3 regions of the Lysinibacillus sp. NPDC059133 genome follow, and region 1 is predicted to be linked to each of the others. Evidence: riboswitches for the same ligand, from Rfam matches in the RefSeq annotation. Region 1 holds a riboswitch; each other region holds the start of a gene.
What was found. A riboswitch is a leader RNA that binds a small molecule or an ion and turns the genes downstream of it on or off. The one in region 1 is predicted to bind magnesium.
Positions count from the first base shown of each region.

Region 2: another riboswitch for magnesium. It lies ahead of mgtE (magnesium transporter); the one in region 1 lies ahead of mgtE (magnesium transporter).
Region 3: another riboswitch for magnesium. It lies ahead of ACFXN8_RS20840 (magnesium transporter CorA family protein); the one in region 1 lies ahead of mgtE (magnesium transporter).

Region 1 covers NZ_JBHZDH010000002.1:45,221-47,500, reverse strand. Annotated here, with positions in the region: gene ACFXN8_RS01520 (class I SAM-dependent methyltransferase) at 1-340, shown strand, start outside; gene ACFXN8_RS01515 (DUF5071 domain-containing protein) at 505-891, shown strand; M-box (ykoK) riboswitch at 895-1,057, shown strand; gene mgtE (magnesium transporter) at 1,317-2,280, shown strand, end outside.
Region 2 covers NZ_JBHZDH010000024.1:41,272-43,551, forward strand. Annotated here, with positions in the region: gene ACFXN8_RS14115 (AcpB/EbpR/MafR family transcriptional regulator) at 1-312, shown strand, start outside; M-box (ykoK) riboswitch at 619-784, shown strand; gene mgtE (magnesium transporter) at 1,038-2,280, shown strand, end outside.
Region 3 covers NZ_JBHZDH010000051.1:9,047-11,326, reverse strand. Annotated here, with positions in the region: gene ACFXN8_RS20845 (magnesium transporter CorA family protein) at 1-135, opposite strand, end outside; gene ACFXN8_RS20840 (magnesium transporter CorA family protein) at 157-1,086, opposite strand; M-box (ykoK) riboswitch at 1,334-1,508, opposite strand.

The DNA of each region.
Region 1 (2,280 bases):
ATTTCCAGAGAATTGGAGACCAAACGATAACTTGGATAACATAATTCAGTTTTCTCAAACAGGTTGCTTTAATCATGCAGATAAGGGACGTTTTACAGGTGCGTATTATTTTAATATTGAGGACATAAAACCTTTTATGGAATCGCAAGGATTTGAAACATTATTAGATTTAATTGGTTCAAATCCAGGAGTTATTTTAAACAACGATAGTTGGAATTACTGGAAAGGAAAGGGTGAAGAGGAAGTAAATAAAATCATTAATTTAATAAAAGAAAAAGCGACAGACCCATATATTCTAGGGATTTCATCTCACCTACTATACATCGGTATGAAAAAGTAACCTTAGTATTTTCCTTATTCAACGAACGGGGTGCTTTACTTGAAGATCATTGAGTTGCGTAGGCAGCTCTTTTTTTCTTATTGAACTAACGGCGCAGATTAGTTCAATAAAGACTGATACAATAAATAGATTGCCATGTATAAAAATCTAAGGGAGAGATGCATATGGAAAACTTTGAATATCTTTTGCCAAGACATAAGCATGATAATGATAGAGTAGAAATGATTGAAAAAATGGATAGAGATAAAATATTGCCTTTACTGCCTAACCTCCTTGAATGGATTCAAGATATGAATTGGCCAGTAGCACCAAGCGTATTAGAATTACTATTAACTTTTCCAGAAGAAATTGTCCCACATGTGCAAGATGTTTTATCTTCAGATGACGAAAACTGGAAGTGGTTTATTTTACACTTTTTGGTTATTGAATTGCCAGTAGAGTCAAGAGTTCAGTTTAGAGAGTATTTAACAAGAGTTGCTGAAACACCTACACATAATGAACTCGCAGAAGAACTTGATGAAATCGCAAAAGAGATTTTGGAAACAATCTAAAAAAATATCCCTTTTCAAGAGGCTCCTGTGTAGGAGATATGCTACTGCCCAAAAATGTCGAAAGACGCCAATGGGTCAACAGAAACCATCGACATAAGGTGGTTTTTAATGTAGCTGGCTCTGTCCTATGCCACACAGTGCTAAAGCTCTATGAATGGAGGAGTAGATTAGCTACAATTAATTTGTTGTGCAATCAATGTACGTATATAGTACCGTGTAAACACCTTCATTCGTTATGAAGGTGTTTTATTTTTTTGTGAGGTGAGGAAAATGGATAACTATTCAGAACCAGACTCGAAGTATTATAAAAATGAACTAAATACACAGAATATCCATGAGGAATTTTAAATTATCTTTCTTAACGAATGTCTTATCGTTGGGGGAATATTCTTTTATTCCTCAATGAAGGAGTAGTGGTTGTTAAAATGATTAAAAACATGCCAGAAGATCAAATAACGCTTCAAATTATTAAGGCATTAAAAGAAGGAAAACAGAAAGAGTTCCAAGCAATATTAAAGGAACTCCAACCTTATGATATTGCACGGATTTTTGAGGGGTTACCAGAAAAACATCATACACGTTTCTTATTGTTTCTTACTCCTGAACAAATCGCTGAACTCATTCAAGAGCTTGAAAAAGTACATCAATTAAAAGTTCTTAATAAATTAGGGATCGAAAAATCAGGACAGGTAATGGATTTAATGGATAATGATGATTTAGCTTCATTGTTAGAAAACCTATCTCCTGATAAAATTGAAGAACTTCTTTCAGGTATGAAGCAAGAAGAATCAAAAATTGTTCAAAATATAATGAATTATTCTCCTGAAACGGCAGGACGAATAATGACAAACCGTTTTGTGTGGATTCCTCAACACTATACTATTCGAGAATCAGTTGATAAACTTAAAACATTTGCAGAATTCTCGGAAACGATTAACTATTTATATGTAATTGATAATGATAAAAAATTAGTAGGTGTTGTATCCTATCGAGATTTAATAATAAGTGATGAATTTGAAAAGATTCAGGATATTATGTATAGCAGAGTGATCTCCGTTTCTGTTGAAACGGATCAAGAAGAAGTAGCTCGTGTAATAGAGCGTTATGATTTTTTATCAATTCCTGTTGTTGAAAAAAATAATGAATTAGTAGGAATAGTAACAGTTGACGATATTATTGACGTTGTTATCAAGGAAGCAAACGAAGATATTGAAAAACTTTCGGCATCTGGTAAAGCCATTGATTTTGACACGAAGGCACACGTGGCTGCGTATCGCCGACTTCCCTGGCTTATTTTACTTTTATTTATCGGATTAGTTTCAGGGACCATTATTAGTGGTTTTGAGGAAACATTATCCAAAGTTGTCGCACTTGCGTTCTTTATGCCTA
Region 2 (2,280 bases), on a different contig from region 1:
AGTAAAGTTCCGATACTTCATGTAGGAATATTTTGTGATGCAGACATAGAACACACTGAGTTCATACAAAATATAATGGTATATCAATTTGGACATTTAATTAAGCCATTTATAATTGAGGAATTAAATCTAAGTACTTTCAGAGAGGTTTCCAAAAATTATGACTTAATTATCACGAATATTTCAGGGTTAAAAGATATATCCGCTCCTTTAATTTGCGTTAATACAATTCCTTTGTCACATGATCTGAATAAAGTACAAAAAGAAATTTTCACTTTAATTCATTTGAAACTTTCTAAAGAGTTTGAATAAGTAAGTGATTTAAGAGTTCCTTTTGTGTAATGTAAGCCAACAAAGGAACTTATTGATTTATTTTTCATTTAATCAGAGTTACAGAAATCAGCAATTCTAACATCTGATAGCTAAAAAAATCCTGTGATATACAGAATCTTTTCGTGTTTAGCAGACGGTATATATTTAAATAGGAGACAAAGTCATAAAAAAATGAATCCAATTCAATAGCTACTTAAGACAGAGATACTAATGTGTAAAAATATTAAATCATTTATAAAAACATTGACTTTTCAAAGATATTCTTATAGAGTGAAATTTCAAACAAAACATCCTCGTTAGGTGAGGCTCCTGTGTAGGAGATATGCTACTGCCCAAAAATGTCGAAAGACGCCAATGGGTCAACAGAAACCATCGACATAAGGTGGTTTTTAATGTAGCTGGCTTTGTCCTATGCCACACAGTGCTAAAGCTCTACGAATGGAGGAGCACATTTGCTACATTTATTTGTAGTGCAATCAATGTAGGTTTATAGTACCGTGTAAACACCTTCATTCGTTATGAAGGTGTTTTATTTTTCTGTGAGGTGAGGAAAATGGATGACTATTCAGAACCAAACTCGAAATGTTATAAAAATGAACTAAATACAAAGAATATTTATGAGGAATTTTAAATTATCTTTCTTAACTATTGCTTTATCGTTGAGAGGAATTTTGTTTTTGTTTCTCAATTAAGGAGTGGTTAAAATGATTAAAAACATGACAGAAAACCAAATAACTCTTCAAATTTTCAAGTCATTAAAAGAAGGGAAACAGAAAGAATTTCAAGCAATATTAAAGGAACTCCAACCTTATGATATTGCACGGATTTTTGAGGGGTTACCAGAAAAACATCATACACGTTTCTTATTGTTTCTTACTTCTGTACAAATCGCTGAACTCATTCAAGAGCTTGAAAAGGTACTCCAATTAAAAGTTCTTAATAAATTAGGGATTGAAAAATCAGGACAGGTAATGAATTTAATGGATAATGATGATTTAGCTTCATTATTAGAAAACCTATCTCCTGATAAAATTGAAGAACTTCTTTCAGGTATGAAACAAGAAGAATCAAAAATTGTTCAAAATATCATGAACTACCCCCCTGAAACTGCAGGACGAATAATGACAAACCGTTTTGTGTGGATTCCTCAACACTTTACTATTCGAGAATCAATTGATAAACTCAAAATTTTTGCAGAGTTCTCAGAAACGATTAACTATTTATATGTAATTGATAATGATAAAAAATTAGTAGGTGTTGTATCCTATCGGGATTTAATCATAAGTAATGAATTTGAAAAAATTCAGGATATTATGTATAGCAGAGTAATCTCCGTTTCTGCTGAAACGGATCAGGAAGAAGTTGCTCGTGCAATAGAACGTTATGATTTTTTATCAATTCCTGTTGTAGAAAAAAATAATGAATTAGTAGGAATTGTAACAGTTGACGATATTATTGACGTTGTGATCAAGGAAGCAAATGAAGATATTGAAAAACTTTCGGCATCTGGTAAAGCCATTGATTTTGACACGAAGGCACTCGTGGCTGCATATCGCCGACTTCCCTGGCTTATTTTACTTTTATTTATCGGATTAGTTTCAGGGACCATTATTAGTGGTTTTGAGGAAACATTATCCAAAGTTGTTGCACTTGCCTTCTTTATGCCGATGATTGCTGGGATGACTGGAAATACAGGCACTCAATCGTTAGCTGTTGTTGTAAGAGGTCTAATCACTACAGATACAAATAAAAGAGTAGTTTTTAAACTTATTATTAGGGAACTTAAAGTTGGATTGATTATTGGCATTACCTGTGGAATATTAATCTCGATTATAGCCTATATTTGGCAGGGAAATCCGATTTTAGGTTTAGTTGTTGGTAGTTCATTAGTTGTGACTCTAATTATTGGGACTTTAGCCGGGACCATTATCCCACTAATATTATATA
Region 3 (2,280 bases), on a different contig from region 1:
CGGAACATTAAGTTTATTTGAAATTTGAGAAATTTCAGCATCTGTCGGATCCACAAGATAGAGCAACGTGTTGTGAACAATATCAGATACCTGTTGTAATTGACCTATTGAATTACTTTGATATATCGTAAGCATCTTTTCTCCTCACTTTCTCTTCTAAAATAGCCGTTTTTTATAAAATACCCAACCTGTCAACAAGCTAATGACTGCAGAGATTGACATTAGTACTGCTAATGCATATGCACCATCTTGCTTTGGTAATGGGAAATTCATCCCATAAATTGTTGCGACCATCGTCGGAAACGTCAAGATAATCGTAAATGCAGTTAAAACTTTCACTACAACACTAAGGTTAATTTCAATCGCCGCAGAATATGCATCCATCATATTACCTAAATTTTCGTTGTAAATTTTTGATGTATCAAGAGCTTGTTGCATCTCATTAAGAGTGTCTTGCATCCGTTTTTCATCTTCTTCATTCATTTCAAGTACTCTTGACAATTTCCTCATCATTACAAGATTTACTGTTAACGCCTTTATGAAATAAACAAGACTCTTATTTATATTGAGTAAAGTATACACTTCACTGTTCTTGATTGATTTTTGTATTAATTTTTCAGATACAATAACTTTTTGATTAATATCATCAAGGCATCGTAAACAATAACGGGCCGAAATAAGCAACAATTGTAAAATAAAAGATACGTTTATATTGTTATTAAAATTCTTATCGAGAATTTTGCTAAATTCCTGTAAAATCGGATGATTAACGCGACAAATTATTACAATTACTTCACTTGTTTGAATAATACCGATTGGAATTGTCCTATATGGTATAGTTTCACCATTTGGCATTTTTAAGGGTACATTGACAATCAGTAATAAATCATTTCCGCTTTTTTCTATTCGTGATCGTTCATCAATATCAAGGGAGTCACTAATAAAGTCAGTTGATACTCCAAGTCGATTAGCAACATACTGTATATCCTCTTCGGATGGTTCAGTGAGATATACACAGCTACCCTGAACGATCTTAGGCTGTTCTTCCAGTAGCCCTTCTTTGCTTCTTTTATAGATTTTAAGCATTGAATCGCCCTCCTAATCTGCTGAATTAAAACAGATTTAAGTTTTTTACTCCTACTATCTTCATCGGTCGGACTCGGACTCTCCATTTTGACCCCCTCCTTTCTAAAAATGAACTCTTTTACCCCTGCTAAAAGGATTTAATCGATATGGCATTATGCAATAAGGATCTTTTTGGAAATTAAAAAACCCTCTAGGAGTCCTAGAGGGTTTAAAAAGTGCACAAAAATAAGCAGCACAAAAAAGCACTTTCGATTCCCCCTAGTCGAGTTTTAGCACTATACACCGTAAAGAGATGAATTTATCTCTTAGCCACCTTATGAAAAGCCTTAATCCGGCAATTCCTGTTCTACCCATGGGCATCTTTCGATATTTCTGGGCAGTGGCCTATGTTTGTATAGGAGCCTCACCTAACGAGGTTTTATTTAATTTCTTCGCAATCGTAAGCCGTATTTTTTGATTTGTCAAGAGTCAAAAAATTTTTTTTAGGTTTTTTTTATTACGAATTCCCGTGCGAAATAAGAAATAAACGGAGTAGAAATTTGCGGTTGTTTACGAAAAAAATTTTCTCAAACAAAACAGATAAAGAGCTTTCGTAATACTTTACTCTAATCAATTATGCCTCGGCATAATCTCGTAGCTCACATATTACCAAAAAGATTCCAGTAAACTTTGCTCCGTAACGAAAGTAGAGAGACAAAAAGCAATTGCCCCTCTCCACTCTATGTATTTTCATCGATTTTTGTATTGATCCTATTTAGATTTTTTGTTCAGCAGTTTTAAATAAAAAAACTTACGTATTCTGAAAAGGGCTTAACAACTGTTACAGAGGCTATTGATTATCGTAAATTACAAATTTATAAATTTTAAATTCGAAAAATCTCTACCCCACAATTTGATTAAGTAAAAATTGTAAGCATAAAAATATGGCTCATCAAATAGAGGATTTACAAGACCCTGGAGCGAGCCAGTAGGCGAGGGAAGGGTAAAGAGGAATTACGTCTCTGTGATACGCATTCGTAGCCAATATCATTTTGCCCCAAGTGGCTAATCGGACCCCCAGACGGAACAGAAATCCTCCCATGTTATGATGATGCACCGAAAATACACTATTTCCCTGATACCATTTTTTAAGGTTTTTTCTTTTGAACAGTTGTTGACAACCAAAATTATTCGGAGTACAATTCACTTGAAAAC